DNA from 4 places in the Micromonospora sp. WMMD723 genome. Region 2 is predicted to be linked to each of the others. Evidence: riboswitches for the same ligand, from Rfam matches in the RefSeq annotation. Region 2 holds a riboswitch; each other region holds the start of a gene.
What was found. A riboswitch is a leader RNA that binds a small molecule or an ion and turns the genes downstream of it on or off. The one in region 2 is predicted to bind cobalamin.
Positions count from the first base shown of each region.

Region 1 (3,792 bases), 280 kb from region 2:
CCCCGCCGGGCCAGTGCGGTGGCGGTGACCAGGCCGAGGCCGGAGTTCGCGCCGGTCACGACGGCGGTACGGCCGTGCTGGTCGGGGATGTGGTCGGCGGTCCAGGTCATCTGCTGCTCCCTGACGGTCGGGTGGGACCGCCGACGCTAGGGCCCGGCCGGGCGGGACCGGTCGTACCCGGTTACCTAGGTCCCGCAGACCTACCCACGCCGGTGCGGGCCGCGCCACACTGGCGGCATGACCCGTCCGTACGCCCGTGAACTCGGTGACTTCCTGCGTGCCCGGCGCGCCCGGTTGCACCCCCGGGACGTCGGCCTGGAGCCGGGCGGGCGACGCCGGGTCACCGGGCTGCGCCGCGAGGAGCTGGCGCTGCTGGCCGGGTTGAGCACCGACTACTACCAGCGGATGGAGCAGGGCCGGGAGGTGCGCCCGTCCGACGACGTGCTGGACGGGCTCGCCGCCGCCCTCGGCCTCGACGACGCGGAACGCCGGCACCTGTTCACCCTGGCCCGCGCCGCCCGCCGGCCGCCGCCCGCCCGGGTCGACCACGGCCCGGAACGGGTACCGGAGAGCACCAGGCGGCTGCTGCGGGTGCTGGACACCCCGGCGGTGGTGCTCGGCCGGCACCTGGACCTGCTCGCCTGGAACACGTGGGCGGTGGCGCTGCTCGGCGACCCGGCGGACCACCCGCCGGACCGGCTCAACATGCTGCTGCTGATGTTCGACGAGGCGGCTGCCCCACTGCGGCGCTGCGCGTCCTGGGAGCAGCAGGCCATGGACTACATCGGCATGATGCGCGCCGCCGTCGCCACGGACCCCACCCACCCCCGGGCCACCGCCGTCGTCGGTGAGCTGAGCATCCGCAGCGCCGAGTTCCGGCGGCTGTGGTCCCGGCACGACGTGCGCGGGTCGGTCAGCGGCACCAAGACCTTCCAGGTCCCCGAGGTCGGTGACATCGTCCTGGACTGGGACACCTACCCGCTGCCCGGCAACCCCGGCCCGGTCATGCTGGTCTTCACCGCCGAGCCGGGCAGCGCCGACGCCGACGCGCTGCGGCTGCTGGCGTCACTGCGGGCCACCGGCCGGTCGGATGAGAGTTATCTGACACGCCGACGCGACATCTAGTGTTGCCTCTCCCCCATCCACGCCATATATGGTGTGCCACGCAGCTGGTTCGGCCGGGCCCGGTGGTCCGGTCGAGGCAACAGGGAACCCGGTGGAAATCCGGGACTGCCCCGCAGCGGTAAGTGGGAACGACCGCCGTCATCGAGCACTGGACCGCGAGGTCTGGGAAGCGACGGCCAGTAGGCGACCGACCCGGTCACGCCCGCGAGTCCGAAGACCTGCCAGTGCGCCGTGCGCTGCTGCGCACGGCGGTCGGAGGTCGCGCGGGACGACCGACGCCAGCACCCGGGCCGGCCGTCGCCGCGCCCGTCGGCGTCCTCCCGCGTCCCGATGGCCATCGGTGACAGCGAGGAGAGGTCATGACGAGCACAGCGCAGAGCCCACCGTCCGACGTCGACGGTGCGGAGCCACGCCGGCCGGCGATGCGGGTACGCAAGCGCGACGGCGACACCGAGCCGGTGGACGTCAACCGGATCGTCACGGCCGTCGCCCGGTGGACCACCGACCTGGACGAGGTCGACCCGCTGCGGGTGGCCACCAGGACGATCAGCGGCCTCTACGACGGGGCGACCACGGCCGAGCTGGACAAGCTGTCGATCCAGACGGCGGCGGAGCTGATCGGCACGGAACCGCAGTACTCCCGACTGGCGGCCCGGCTGCTGGCCGCCTACGTGGACGAGGAGGTACGCGGGCAGGCGGTGACCTCGTTCAGCGAGTCCATCCGGTACGCCCACGGCCTCGGCCTGATCGCCGACGACACCGCCGCGTTCGTGGCCCGGCACGTACGCCAGCTCGACGACGCCGTCGACCCGGCCGGTGACCTGCGGTTCGAGTACTTCGGGCTGCGTACGGTGGCCGACCGGTACCTGCTGCGGCACCCGCAGTCGCGGCTGGTGGTGGAGACCCCGCAGTACTGGCTGCTGCGGGTGGCCTGCGGGCTGTCCGGCACGCCCGACGAGGCGGTCGGGTTCTACCGGCTGATGTCGTCGCTGGCCTACCTGCCGAGTTCCCCGACGTTGTTCAACTCGGGCACCCGGCACACCCAGATGTCGTCGTGTTTCCTGGTCGACTCGCCGCGCGACGAACTGGACTCGATCTACGAGCGCTACCACCAGGTGGCGAAGCTGTCCAAGTTCTCCGGCGGCATCGGCATCTCCTTCACGCGGGTGCGCGGCCGGGGGGCGCTGATCCGGGGCACCAACGGCAGGTCGAACGGGATCGTGCCGTTCCTGAAGACCCTCGACGCCGGGGTGGCGGCGGTCAACCAGGGTGGCCGGCGCAAGGGGGCGGCCTGCGTCTACCTGGAGCCGTGGCACCCGGACGTCGAGGAGTTCCTGGAGCTGCGGGACAACACCGGTGAGGAGGCGCGGCGCACCCACAACCTTAACCTGGCCAACTGGATCCCCGACGAGTTCATGCGCCGGGTCGAGGCCGACGGTGACTGGTCGCTGATCGACCCGTCGGACGCCCCGGAGCTGCCCGACCTCTACGGCGAGGAGTTCGACGCCGCGTACCGGGTCGCCGAGAAGAAGGCGGTCCGCACGGTCAAGGCCCGCGACCTGTACGGGCGGATGATGCGCACCCTGGCGCAGACCGGCAACGGGTGGATGACGTTCAAGGACCCGGCGAACCGGCTGTCCAACCAGACCGGCGTGCCGGGCAACACGATCCACCTGTCCAACCTGTGCACCGAGATCCTGGAGGTGAACAGCGACACCGAGACGGCGGTGTGCAACCTCGGCTCGGTCAACCTCGGCGCGCACCTCACCGACGACGGCGTCGACTGGGAGAGGTTGCGCGAGACGGTCCGGACGGCGGTGGTGTTCCTCGACCGGGTGATCGACATCAACTACTACCCGGCCGAGCAGGCGGCGGCGTCGAACCCGCGCTGGCGGCCGGTCGGGCTGGGGCTGATGGGTTTGCAGGACGCGTTGTTCGCGCTGCGGCTGCCGTTCGACTCGGCCGGGGCCCGGGAGCTGTCCACCCGGGTCCAGGAGGAGATCCTCCTGACCGCCCTGGAGACGTCGACCGGCCTCGCCGAACGGTTCGGCGCGCACCCGGCGTACGCCGAAACCCGGGCGGCCCGGGGTGACCTGCACCCGGACCTGTGGGGGGCCGAGCCCACCCAGACCGCGCGGTGGGCGGCGCTACGCACCCGGATCGCGACGCACGGCCTGCGCAACTCGCTGCTGGTGGCGATCGCCCCGACCGCCACGATCGCCTCGATCGCCGGCTGCTACGAGTGCATCGAGCCGCAGGTGTCCAACCTGTTCAAGCGCGAGACCATGTCCGGGGAGTTTCTGCAGATCAACACCTATCTGGTACGCGAGCTGAAGGCGCGCGGACTGTGGACGGCGGAGATCCGCGACCGGATCAAGCGGGCCGACGGGTCGGTGCAGGGCATCGTGGAGCTGCCCGCCGAGGTGCGGGAGTTGTTCCGCACCGCGTGGGAGCTGCCGCAGCGGGCACTGATCGACCTGGCCGCCGCGCGGGCGCCGTACGTCGACCAGTCGCAGTCGCTGAACCTGTTCCTCAGCGCGCCGACCATCGGCAAGCTGTCCTCGATGTACCTGTACGCCTGGAAGTCCGGGCTGAAGACCACCTACTACCTGCGGTCGCGTCCGGCGACCCGGATCCAGCAGGCCACCGTCACCGTCGCCCCGGTCG
Region 1 covers NZ_JBMKNR010000001.1:6,604,875-6,608,666, forward strand. Annotated here, with positions in the region: gene ACN261_RS28610 (oxidoreductase) at 1-110, opposite strand, end outside; gene ACN261_RS28615 (helix-turn-helix transcriptional regulator) at 238-1,125, shown strand; cobalamin riboswitch at 1,153-1,365, shown strand; gene ACN261_RS28620 (ribonucleoside-diphosphate reductase subunit alpha) at 1,485-3,792, shown strand, end outside.
Region 1: another riboswitch for cobalamin. It lies ahead of ACN261_RS28620 (ribonucleoside-diphosphate reductase subunit alpha); the one in region 2 lies ahead of ACN261_RS29775 (acyl-CoA thioesterase).

Region 2 (3,792 bases):
CGACGAACCGACCCGAGGGCTGGACTATCTCGCCAAGCGGCAGTTCGTCGCCCTGGTTCGCGGGCTGGCCGCCGCCGGCCGGGCGGTGATGGTCGCGACGCACGACGTCGAGCTCGTCGCGACCCTCGCCGACCGGGTGGTCGTGATGGCCGACGGGGACATCGTGGCCGACGGCACCACCGCCGAGGTCATGCTCGCCTCACCGGCGTTCGCCCCGCAGGTGGCCAAGGTCCTCGCCCCGGCGCCCTGGCTGACAGTCGAGCAGGTCACCGCCGCACTGGGCCCGACCCGGGAGCCGGCATGAGCGTGCTGCGGGTCGCGCCGCGCACCGCCCTGGTGCTGGCCCTCGCCTCCGCCGCCGCGTTGGCCACCTTCACCTGGCCGTTCTTCATCCCCGCGCATCCCGAGAGCACCGCTCGCACCGGTGAGGCCCCGCTGGTCTTCCTCGTCATGCTGCCAGTGCTGGTGGCGCTCGTCCTGGCCGAACTCAGCTCCGGTGGCATCGACAGCAAGGCCCTGGCGATGCTCGGTGTGCTCGCCGCCGTCAACGCCGCGCTACGTCCCCTGGGCGCCGGCACCGCAGGCATCGAAACCGTGTTCTTCCTGCTCGTCCTCGCTGGTCGGGTCTTCGGGCCGGGATTCGGGTTCCTCCTCGGCTCGACGTCGCTGTTCGCCTCCGCGCTGCTCACCGCCGGGGTGGGCCCGTGGCTGCCGTTCCAGATGCTGTGCGCCTCCTGGGTGGGTCTCGGTGCCGGTCTGCTCCCTACACGGTTACGCGGCCGGGCCGAGGTGGCTGTCCTGGCCGGCTACGGTGCGTCCGCCGCCTACGGCTACGGCCTGCTGATGAACCTGTGGTTCTGGCCGTTCAGCCTTGGCGCGGACACTCAACTCTCCTACGTCGCCGGTGCGCCGGTGCTGGACAATCTGCACCGCTTCGCGGTGTTCACGGCTGTCACCTCGACGTTCGGTTGGGACACCGGGCGGGCGATCACCACGGCGGTGGCGGTCGTGCTGGCCGGCCCGGCGGTGCTGGCCGCGCTGCGGCGCGCCGCCCGGCGGGCCGCGTTCGACGCCCCGGTCACCTTCGCCGCGCCCGCGCCGCAGCCGGCACCGTCAACGGCCACGCCGCCACCCGGGACGCCGGTGGCGGCACCGCAGGACATGCCGGGTCCCGCCGTAGGCGCGGCCCCGCCTGCCCGCCGAGGGCTGGATGAGCCACCCGCCACCGCCGGGGAGGGCGGGCAGGGAGGTGGGTCACATCAGGCCCCGGAGCGGCTGGTGGACTGACCGGTCGCGGATAGGCTGCTTCGTGGCGCTGGTTCGCCCGGACGTTCGTCACGCCTGGGCGTCGTAAGAGGGAACCCGGTGGGAATCCGGGACTGCCCCGCAGCGGTGAGTGGGAACGACCGCCGTCACCAGCACTGGGCCGCACGGCCTGGGAAGCGACGGCCAGTAGGAGATCCGGCATCCGGATCACGCCCACGAGTCCGAAGACCTGCCCGCGCTGCGCATCCACGAGGTGGGTGCGCTGCCGTCGACCTCGCGGGCGGGTCGGGCGGGTGATGCGCTGCGGCGTGTCCTCGACGTGCGTGCCGGCTGGTCGGTCGGTGTGCTTCCCGAGGACGGATGAACCATGCACGAGAGCACCACACTCACCGGCCGGCCCCCGTCGGCGTCACGGCTGACCCTGTCGCAGATCATGGACCAGCACCACACCAACCTGATGGGCACCGTCCACGGCGGTCGGATCCTCAACCTCATCGACTCCGTCGCCGGCGTGGTCGCCGCCCGACACTCCGACGGGCCGGCGGTCACCGCCGCCATCGACGAGACCGCCTTCCTGCGGGCCGTACGCGTCGGCGACGTCGTGCACGTCGACGCCCGGATCACCTGGGCCGGCCGCAGCTCGATGGAGGTCGCCGTCAAGGTCAGCGCGGACCGTTGGGACCGGGCGGTCCCGCCGGTCGACGTGGCCACCGCCCACCTGGTGATGGTCGCCGTCGACGACGACGGTCAACCGCGCGCCGTACCGCCGCTGCTGCCGGAGACCGACGGTGACCGGCGTCGGTACCGCGAGGCGCAAATCCGGCGGGAGCACCGGCTCGCTCTTCGGCGAGCGTTGCTCGACGGCGCCGAGGAGGGCTGAGCGGTGCTCGGACTGTCCGTGGCCACCCTGGCCAGTTACCTTGCCGCCGTCGTCGTCCTCATGGTCATTCCCGGGCCGGACACGAGGTTCGTCCTGGCCAACGCCACCCGCTCCGGCGCGGTCGCCACGCTCGGAGTCGCGGCCAGGCAGGCGGTGCGTGTGGCGGCGGGGGGGTGATCCTGTCCGGACGTCGGGCGTGACCGGCGACGACGTCTGCTCCCAGCGCAGGCGGGGGTGATCCGTCAGCGGCGGTGATCAGCCACCACGAGATTTCCTGTCGGCGTACAGGTCCGATTTCCGACGGCGTCCGGATCTGTCGAAGTGAGTGCACGCCTACGGGTCCGAACGCATAAGTTGGCGCACATGGTGGACGCGCCGTGGAAGGTTCGGCAGTACTGCTACTTCTGGCTCGTCAGCGAGGCGGTGACAGCCGAACAGATCACGGAATGTCTCGGGATTGAACCGGATCGAACCGCCGCCATGGGAAGCCGTCGCACGTCGCCGAGGCTGGTCCCGGCAGCTCACCGGTGGGAGATCCGCTGTGAGACGCACGGACGAATCGACGAACAGGCGTCCACCGTGCTTGCACGTATCGCGCCGGCGGCTGATCGGGTGCGAGCCCTCGTCGACGGCGGCGACGTCGACGCAGGTCTGACGATGGTTCGCTGGTTCGACGACCCAGACGGCGGCTACCACGCGATGGGCTGGTCGCTGGGCTGTGAGCAGATCCAACTGCTCGCACGGATGGGCGCGAGCATCGAATCGGATGAGTACGCAGGAGACTTCACCGCCCATTCGAGCCGATAAGCGTCCTCATCTGCCGCTGCAGGCGTGTCTCTATCGTCGCGTTCAGCAGGTCGAGTGGAACAGCCCTGCGACTGCGGTGCCACTGGCGGCGAGGTCGTTGTAGATCTGGACTGCCTCGGTGGTCTCGGCCACGTGGACGGTCACTCCGCGCTCCTCCAACAGTTTGAGGGTACGCGGGTCGACCTGCAGCTGCAGTTGCATGCCGCGCGACAGTACGACGGTCGTGGCGCCATGGGCCAGAAGCTCCAGGACATCATCGGGCTGAACACCGGGGCTGTGGCGGGTACCGGTTTCGGACCAGTCCCACGGGCGGCCACCGCTGGGGTAGAGCTTGAAGTCCTTGCCAACTCCAAGGTCCTCGACGTCCATGTGGCCCCATGAGATCGCCAGTACGAGCGGCGACCGAGTTGTTTCGCTGGACACCGCAGCCCCTCGTTGGACGGAGCCGCGTCGGCCACGGCTGAACGTTCTGTGCAGGCTGCCAGACCTTACGCTCATGCCGCCGACCGCGTGCCACGGGCGGTGACTGCTCCCGAGGCCACCCGGCGTCCGGACGTAGCCGAGATGGCGGAGGCGTTCGTGAGGTGAGTTACCGCAATGCTGCTGCGAGGTCGGCGGCGTTGTCGAACGCGGCGGCTGCCCTTTCGGATTCGGCTTCCGTGAGCGTGACGGACTTGGCGCGGGTCAGCATCTCGGCCGCAGTCTTTGGATCGTGCAGCACCATCGCGAGTTCGGCGCGGTAGACCAGCACCTCTACCTGCTCGACCGGGTCATCGTCGGCTTGCGGGCGGGCCAACGCGCTGTCGAGGATCCGAACGGCCTGTCCTACGCTTCCTCGG
Region 2 covers NZ_JBMKNR010000001.1:6,881,092-6,884,883, forward strand. Annotated here, with positions in the region: gene ACN261_RS29765 (ABC transporter ATP-binding protein) at 1-304, shown strand, start outside; gene ACN261_RS29770 (ECF transporter S component) at 301-1,287, shown strand; cobalamin riboswitch at 1,300-1,517, shown strand; gene ACN261_RS29775 (acyl-CoA thioesterase) at 1,634-2,146, shown strand; gene ACN261_RS29780 (hypothetical protein) at 2,150-2,323, shown strand; gene ACN261_RS29785 (DUF4279 domain-containing protein) at 2,510-2,953, shown strand; gene ACN261_RS29790 (Mth938-like domain-containing protein) at 2,996-3,376, opposite strand; gene ACN261_RS29795 (VOC family protein) at 3,543-3,792, opposite strand, start outside.

Region 3 (3,792 bases), 790 kb from region 2:
CCCGCCGCTTGGCCTGGGTGCCCTCGCCGGGGTCGTTGACGATGAACGGGTAGACCAACGGCAGGTCACCGAGGACGGCGTCGGGGGCGCAGTCGGCGGCCAGGCCGAGGCCCTTGCCGGGCAGCCACTCGCACGTGCCGTGCTTGCCGAGGTGCACCACCGCGTCGGCGCCGAACCCGCCGTCGTCGACCGACGCGGCCAGCCACCGGTACGCGGCGAGGTAGTGGTGGCTGGGCGGCAGGTCGGGGTCGTGGTAGATGGCGATCGGGTTCTCGCCGAAGCCGCGCGGCGGCTGGATCAGCAGGGTGACGTTGCCGAACCGCAGACCGGCCAGGACGATGTCCCCGGCGTCGGTGTAGAGCTGGCCGGGTGGCTCACCCCAGTGTTCCCGCATCCGGTCCCGCAGGTCGACCGGCACCTGGTCGAACCAGCGCCGGTAGGTCTTCCCCGGCACCCGGGCCTCGGCGGCGGCCAACTGTTCCGGGGTGAGCCACTCGACGTCGTGGCCCCCGGCGGCGATCAGGGCGTGGATCAGCGCGTCCCCGTCGGTGGGTGGCGGCGCGTCGCCGAGGTGGTACCCGTCGGCGGCGAGGGCGGCGAGCAGCCGGACCGCCGAGGCGGGGGTGTCCAGGCCGACGGCGTTGCCGACCCGGGAGTGCTTCGTCGGGTAGGAGCTGAGCACGATCGCCACCCGCTTGCCGGCGTTGGGCAGGTGGCGCAGCCGGGCCTGCCGGACGGCGATGCCGGCGACCCGGCCGGCCCGCTCGGCGTCGGCGGCGTAGACCGACAGCCCGTCGGCGTCGATCCGCTTGAACGAGAACGGCACGGTGACGATCCGACCGTCGAACTCGGGGATGGCCACCTGCATGGCCGCGTCCAGCGGGGACAGTCCGGCGTCGCTGGCAGCCCACTGCTCCCGGGTGCTGGTCAGGCACAGCGCCTGGATCACCGGCACGTCGAGGGCGGCGAGCGCGCCGACGTCCCAGGCGTCCTCGTCGCCCCCGCCGGAGGCGTCGGCGGCGACCGTCCCCCCGGCGGCGAGGACGGTGACGACGAGCGCGTCGCAGCGGGCGAAGAGGTCCAGCGGCCCGTCGCCGGGGGTGAGCCCGCGCAGCGATCCGCAGAAGATCGGCAGCGGTTCGCCGCCGGCCGCGTCGACCGCGTCGGCCAGGGTCTGCACGAAACCGGTGTTGCCGGCCAGCGCGTGCGCCCGGTAGAACACGATCCCCACCGTGGGCCGCCCGCCCCCGTCCGGTCCGGCCACCGGGTCCGCCCCGTCGACCGGGGTGGACGGGCGGCGGTGGTCGAGGATGCCGTAGGGCGGGGTGGGGGTGGGCGGGTCGAAGCCCTCACCGGTGAGCAGGACGGTGTCGGAGAGGAACCGGGCGAGCTGGGCGAGGTTGTCCGCGCCCCCCTCCACCAGGTAGGACAGCGCTTCGGTGGCGACCCCGGAGGCCACCGTGGAGGCCGCCATCAGCTCCGCGTCGGGCACCGCCTCGCCGCCGAGCACGATCGTGGGGACGCCGGAGCCGAGCACCGCCGCGAGGCCGTCCGGCCACGCCTGCCGCCCGCCGAGCAACCGTACGACGGCCAGGTCGACCCCGTCGAGCAGGGCGGGCACGGCGGCCACGTCGACCCGGGTGGGGTTGGCGAGGCGGTAGTCGGCGGCGCTGGCGCGGGCGGCGAGCAGATCGGTGTCGGCGGTGGACAACAGCAGGATGCGCACGTGCGGCTCCGGAGAGTGACGTCCGGCTCGACCACGGGGCCGGGCCGAGCGGGGCGGGAGGGACGCCGGTCAGCGGCGGCGGAGGTACGACGCACCCCACCGGCGGCGGGGCACCCCGGACCGGCCGTCAGCGGTACGTGGCAGGCCGACCGCCCCGGCGACGGCCGGCGACGGTGGGAGAGGTGGGGGCACGCGGCGGCGCGGGCTCTACGGTGATGCGGAAGTCACCGACCGTGATCGGGTCGGCAGTGACGCTGTGCGTCATCGGGTCCTCCTCGGGTGTCCACGCCCTGGGGTTCTCCGACGGCCGAAGTATCCTGGCTCCCGGATCGACGCTCACCCCCGGCCTTCCAACCGTGCACGCACGGTCGTGACCCACGAGGGGGGATCGCTCCCCGGTGACAGTGGCGGGACCGCGTCGGAATCGCACCGACTTCCTTCACTGCCGTCAGGCCGCGAATGCTGCCACACTCCTCACCCCGAGGTCAACGGCGGCCACCGGCCCCGCGAGGGCACCGATCGCCCCCCGTGGCGAGGCCGGCGACCGCCGCTGCCCACGTTCCCGGGTGGGCCCGGTCCCTCCCGACGGTCGACCCGCAGCGTCCCGTGCCGCGCACCCACCGATCCGCCGAGGGAGCCCGCCACCCGCCCGGGGAAGCGCCACCGTCCGCGACCGACCGGCGCGGAACTGGGCGGCACGGAGCTGATCCGGGCGGCACGAACCTGATCCGGGCGGCACGGAGCCGGGGCCGCCGCCCTCAGGCTGCCCGGCCCCGGGCGACCCGGCCCTGGTCGGCCGGGACACCTCTCTCGCACGCTGTCGAGCTGATGACGTCAACGACTCGGGGGCCGGCGCGGCCGACCTGGCCGGACAGTTGTCGCGCCGGGTAGCGCCGGCCACCCGCCCGACACCCCGGGGCCGGGGCGGCCTGAGGGCGGCGGCCCCGGCCCGGGGCCACGGGGCCGCCTCCTCCGGTGCCGCAGGCCCTCCGGTCACAGGCCCATCCGGTACCGCGGGGCCGCGCCACCCCGGCCACCCCCGACCTGGCGGTACGGGTCGTCCCACCCGGCGGGGCCGATCCGTCACCGTCATCAGCTCGAAAGGGCCCGCGACGACATACCCCACACCCCTGCCCCGCAGCGGCAGGCGACCGGGGCGGCCGGCGGTCGCACCCGCCGCCGTGGCCGCACCCCCACGGACCCACATCCCACGGACCCACATCCCACGGGGCCACAACCCCGCCACGCTTCACGCGTTGCTGCGGGATCAGCGGAGGCGACGCTCGGGGTGGGCCCGGTTCCAGGCCCGCATCCGCTCCGGGTACCCGGTCTTCGCCGCCTCGTAGAGGGGCACCGCGTGCCGGTGGGCCAGCTTCGCCGCCGTACGCGGGGAGCCGGTGCGGCGGCGGATCCACTCCCCGTCGTGCGCGATCGCCACCACCGTGGTGTCGGTGGCGGTCGTCTCGGGTTCGAGATAGAACTCCACCCCCCGGTGGGCGGCCACGAAGTCCGCCAACGCGGTCAGGTCGTCCCGGGTGGCCTCCCGGTCGAGCTTGGTCGGGATACCCTCGTCAGCCCGGGTCCGTCGGCTGAACCAGCCCATCTGCCCGTCCTCTCCTCGGCGTCCCTCCAGTGGAGCACCCCCACCTGGAAGGGCGCTGCGAGCCCGGTGACAGCCGGCTGGGCGGCCCGTTCACCGCCGGTCGAGCGCGGCCAGCTCGTCGGGGGTGAGTCGCAGCGCGGCGGCCGCGACGTTCTCGGCGAGGTGGGCCGGGTCACCGGTGCCGGGGATGGCCAGCACGTGCGGGCCCTGGTGCAGCGTCCAGGCGAGACGTACCTGCTGCGGGGTGGCGTCGTGGGCGCGGGCGACGGCGCGTACGGCCGCGCCGTGGTCGGTGCGGGCCCCGCCTTCGCGGTTGCCGCCGGTCAGGGAAAAGAACGGCACGTAGGCGATCCCCCGGGCACCGCACTCGCGGACCATGGCGTCCTGGTCGCCGCGGTTGTCCAGGGCGTAGTTGTTCTGCACGCAGACCACCGGGGCGACGGTCTGCGCCTCGTCGAGGTGG
Region 3 covers NZ_JBMKNR010000001.1:6,095,876-6,099,667, forward strand. Annotated here, with positions in the region: gene cobN (cobaltochelatase subunit CobN) at 1-1,726, opposite strand, end outside; cobalamin riboswitch at 2,037-2,166, opposite strand; gene ACN261_RS26525 (hypothetical protein) at 2,994-3,329, opposite strand; gene ACN261_RS26530 (aldo/keto reductase) at 3,420-3,792, opposite strand, start outside.
Region 3: another riboswitch for cobalamin. It lies ahead of cobN (cobaltochelatase subunit CobN); the one in region 2 lies ahead of ACN261_RS29775 (acyl-CoA thioesterase).

Region 4 (3,792 bases), 160 kb from region 2:
GCTCGCCGAGACGGCGGGAACCCTGATGTACGTGTCCGTCGCCGCATGGCTCGACACCGACGACGGTCGCCGGCTCGGCGACATCATCGACGCCGCACTCGCGACGCTGCGGGCCGAACTGGAAGGGCTGCCGACCTCGAACGGTCAGGTTGTGTCGGAAGGGTGAGTCCGGCGCGAGCGGGACCGCCCCTGTCCGGATGCGGCCCGTCAGGTCGCGGCGACGCCCACCTCCATGGCTACCCCGTGACGGTGACCTGGTGCTCCGCACAGGCAGCGAGCAGCCTGGGGACCGCGGCGGCCAGGTTGAACTGCCGCAACTTCACCGTCTCCGGCGCGTCGCGGAGATCCTGCGCCCGTTGCGTCCGCTGCACCATGCCCACCGCGAAGACCCCCGCAGACCGCAGCCCCTCGTGCGCGGAGCGCTGGAACAACTCCCCCACCCGCCGCACCTCGTCACCTCGGCTCGCCGCGCTCGGCGCGGTAGCCGGCGGTGACCGACGTCCGGTCGGACCGCGGCCGTCGACCGCCCACGGGACCGTCTGCGGATTGGGCACCTGCGCAGTCGTCGGCGCCGGTGGTCGAGGGGGTTCAGGCGGTCCACGGGGTGGTGGGGGCTGGCGTGATGCCGTAGCCGGCGAGCCAGCCGAGCAGGGCCTCGCGGTTGGCGTGGACGAGTGAGCCGCCGGTGAAGCGGGGGTCGTCGGTGACCTCGGCGACGATCTGCGGTGGTGGGAGGAAGGAGCGTGCCGCCGCGTCGGTGGTGAACTCGGCCTCGGCCAGGACCAGACCGTGCAGGGGCTGGTCGAAGATGTCGATGCCCAGCGGTGGGACGCTCAGGCGGGTCTTGGACAGCGTCGCGGCGGGCAGGCGGGCGAGCAGTTCGTACTCGGCCGGGGACAGGTAGACGTTCGTGATCAGCCCCTGGATGTGGCCCGGCCGGGCGGCGGGCACCTTCTGGGTGAGCTTGAACTCGCGGGATCCGCCGGTGAGGCTCTCGGAACGTCTGAGGCGCAGTCGGGTGCCGGCCAGGTACCGGTCGGTGATGCGACGGCTGGCGGTGACCATGGCCGGCAGCGGCGGTCCGGCCAGCAGGAACCGCCGCTCCCGCTCGATGCGCGCGTACTTCCCCTCGCGGACCGGCTCGGCTGTCATCGGGCCTCGTTCCAGCACCGTGCGATGCTCATCGCGGGCATGAGGGTCCGGCGGTCGCGGAGTAGCTGCGGCCGCAGCATGAGCCCGTCCGGCGTACGCGCGGGTGACGCGTACGCCGGACGCCGGACGGCCCTACTGCCAGGGGCCGCTGCGGCAGATGAACTGGGTGGTGCCGCTGTACTGGGTGGTACCGCCGTCGACGTAGCTGTAACTGGCCCGCACGTGGTGGCCGAGGTTGCTGGCCGGGCAGGTGGCGAAGAGGGTCGGCCCGGCGGTCGTGAAGGTGCCGACACTGCCGGAGTACCAGGTGATGCTCCAGGTCGTCGTGCCGGTGCTGCTGGCGTCGCAGTAGAACTGCGACGCGCCGGACTCGCAGAAGGGTGCCGGGGCGGCGGCGAGAGCCGGCGTGGCGCCGGCGGCGGCGAGGCTCAGGGCGGCGAGCGCGGACGCCGCCAGCACCGTGACGGTGGTACGCATGAAACTCCTCCCAACGTAGCCGAGTGATGACTCAGTGCGACGCCAGCCTAGCCGTCGCATCGACGTACCCGAATTAGCTGTTCGGTTGGTCGGTCCCCCGCCGTAGCCACCGGTCGTGGTGGACCGCCTCGGTGAGGGGCCTGCGCCGCCGCCACCCGTGTCGCTCCAGATCGGGCACGGCCTCCAGGTGGGTGACCGGCCCGACGCAGAGCCAGGCCACCGGCCGGATGCCGGCCGGCACACCCAGCAGCTCGGCCAGGAACGGCTCCCGGTAGAAGGACACCCACCCGACGCCCAGCCCTTCGGCGGTGGCGGCGAGCCAGAGGTTCTGGATGGCCAGGCAGACCGAGTAGAGGCCCGCGTCGGCGATGGCGTGCCGCCCGAGCACCGCCGGGCCGCCGCGCTGTGGGTCGTAGGTGACGACCACCGACAGCGTCGACTCCAGCACCCCGTCGATCTTGATACGCGCGAACCGCTCGGCCGCCGCACCGTCCAGAGTGGCGGCGAACGTCGCCCGCTCGGCCTGCACGTGCCGATGGAACCGGCGACGGACGGCCGGGTCCCGGACCAGAACGAAATCCCACGGCTGCGAGTTGCCGACGCTGGGCGCGGCGTGCGCGGCGTCGAGAATCCGGTGCAGGGTGTCGGCCGGCACCGGCTCCCCGGTGAACTCGGCCCGGACGTCCCGGCGGTGGTGGATGGCGTCGTAGAGTTCCACAGGCAGGCTCCCGCTGCGCTCGGCCCACCCCCGACGGATGGGCGCTCGACGCGAGGCCGGTCTTCGGACTCCCGGATCAACGCCTACCCGTCCGCCTTCCCAGCCCTGCGGCCAGTGGCTGCGCTCCTCGCGCCTGGACGGTCGCTCCCCGGTCACCGCGGCGGGCCCGTGCCGGATTCACACCGGCTTCCCGATTCTCCCCGCAGGCGCGGGGCACCTCGCACGATCATGCCGTCGCCGATGCTAACCCGCACCACCGACGCCGGCCGGCCACGGCCCGCCCCGACAGTACACGCAGCGGGTCCCCGTGTTCCGGCGTCCACGTGGACGCCGGCGTGTACGACGTCCTCGCCGAGGTGTCCGGCGGTCAGGCCCAACCACGAGGCCCTCCGGTCGCTGGACTCCGGTGCGGCCGGAGGAGCACGACGACGCTCTCGGCGGCGGTGAGCGGCTGACACCGGTCCGATCCCGACCGGCCTGGGCTCGGTTCGGTCACCGCTCGGTGGTGGTGTACTCGCAGACCGCCGCCGGGAAGCCGCCCGCGCCGAAGCGCAGCTCGACGACGTGCCCATGGGCGGTCTCGGTGACCGCCGGTGTGATCGACTGACCGGCCTGCGCCGGTCGCAGGTACCAGCACCGGCTGGTGTCGGTGCGGCCGGCCGGCACCCCCGCGTCGGCCAGCGCGTTCTCGCCGCGCTCCAGGTAGCACGCGAAGAAGACGTGGTCGTTCAGATCCGTCTCCCGGTCGCTGAAGGTGAAAGCCGCCGTCTCGGTTCCGCCGCTGCGGGGTCGTCGCGGCAGCTCCGGCAGCAGCGGCGAGTCGCCGCCGAAGCCCGGGGGTGCCTCGGTGCGCGGTGTGGGTCGTACCCCGGCGCCGGCGTCCAACCAGGTCCACCGGCTGGTCCACACCGCCACCACGGTGCCGTCGGCTGCGCGCAGGGTCAGCTCGTCGTGCCCGCCGTACCAGCCACGCCGGTCAACGCCGAGGGTGACGGCCAGTTCGGCGTCGAGCGGCGCTCCGGGCAGCACCCGCACCGGCGGGGTGTACGCCTGCACGTACCGCACCACGGCGCGGACCCGGTGCCGTTCGAAGTAGGACCAGCGGTCGAGTCCGGCCGTCTCTCGCCACCAGCCGGCGGAGACCTCGTCGAGGAGGTGCACCAGGTGGGTCGGTTTCAGGGTGCCGCGCTGGGAGATGGCCGCATAACGCGCCTCGGCGCCCGCGCGGTACACCCTGGACCCGACGGTCACGGCAGCGGTCCCTGCGTCCGGGGTCGGCCGGGCCGCAGCGGTTTGATGGTGGTGCCCACCGCGAGCGGACGGGTCCGGCCCCCGCAGTGGTGTACCGCCATCGGACCCTCCGCCCGGCACGCGCAGGGCAACACCCGGTTGAGGCTGGAGCCGATGCAGAACTCCTCGAAGGCGGTCCGGTCGCCGGGAAGCAG
Region 4 covers NZ_JBMKNR010000001.1:6,722,550-6,726,341, forward strand. Annotated here, with positions in the region: gene ACN261_RS29105 (TetR/AcrR family transcriptional regulator) at 1-166, shown strand, start outside; gene ACN261_RS29110 (hypothetical protein) at 237-440, opposite strand; gene ACN261_RS29115 (hypothetical protein) at 589-1,152, opposite strand; gene ACN261_RS29120 (hypothetical protein) at 1,285-1,629, opposite strand; gene bluB (5,6-dimethylbenzimidazole synthase) at 1,703-2,347, opposite strand; cobalamin riboswitch at 2,385-2,582, opposite strand; gene ACN261_RS29130 (hypothetical protein) at 2,840-3,598, opposite strand; gene ACN261_RS29135 (hypothetical protein) at 3,595-3,792, opposite strand, start outside.
Region 4: another riboswitch for cobalamin. It lies ahead of bluB (5,6-dimethylbenzimidazole synthase); the one in region 2 lies ahead of ACN261_RS29775 (acyl-CoA thioesterase).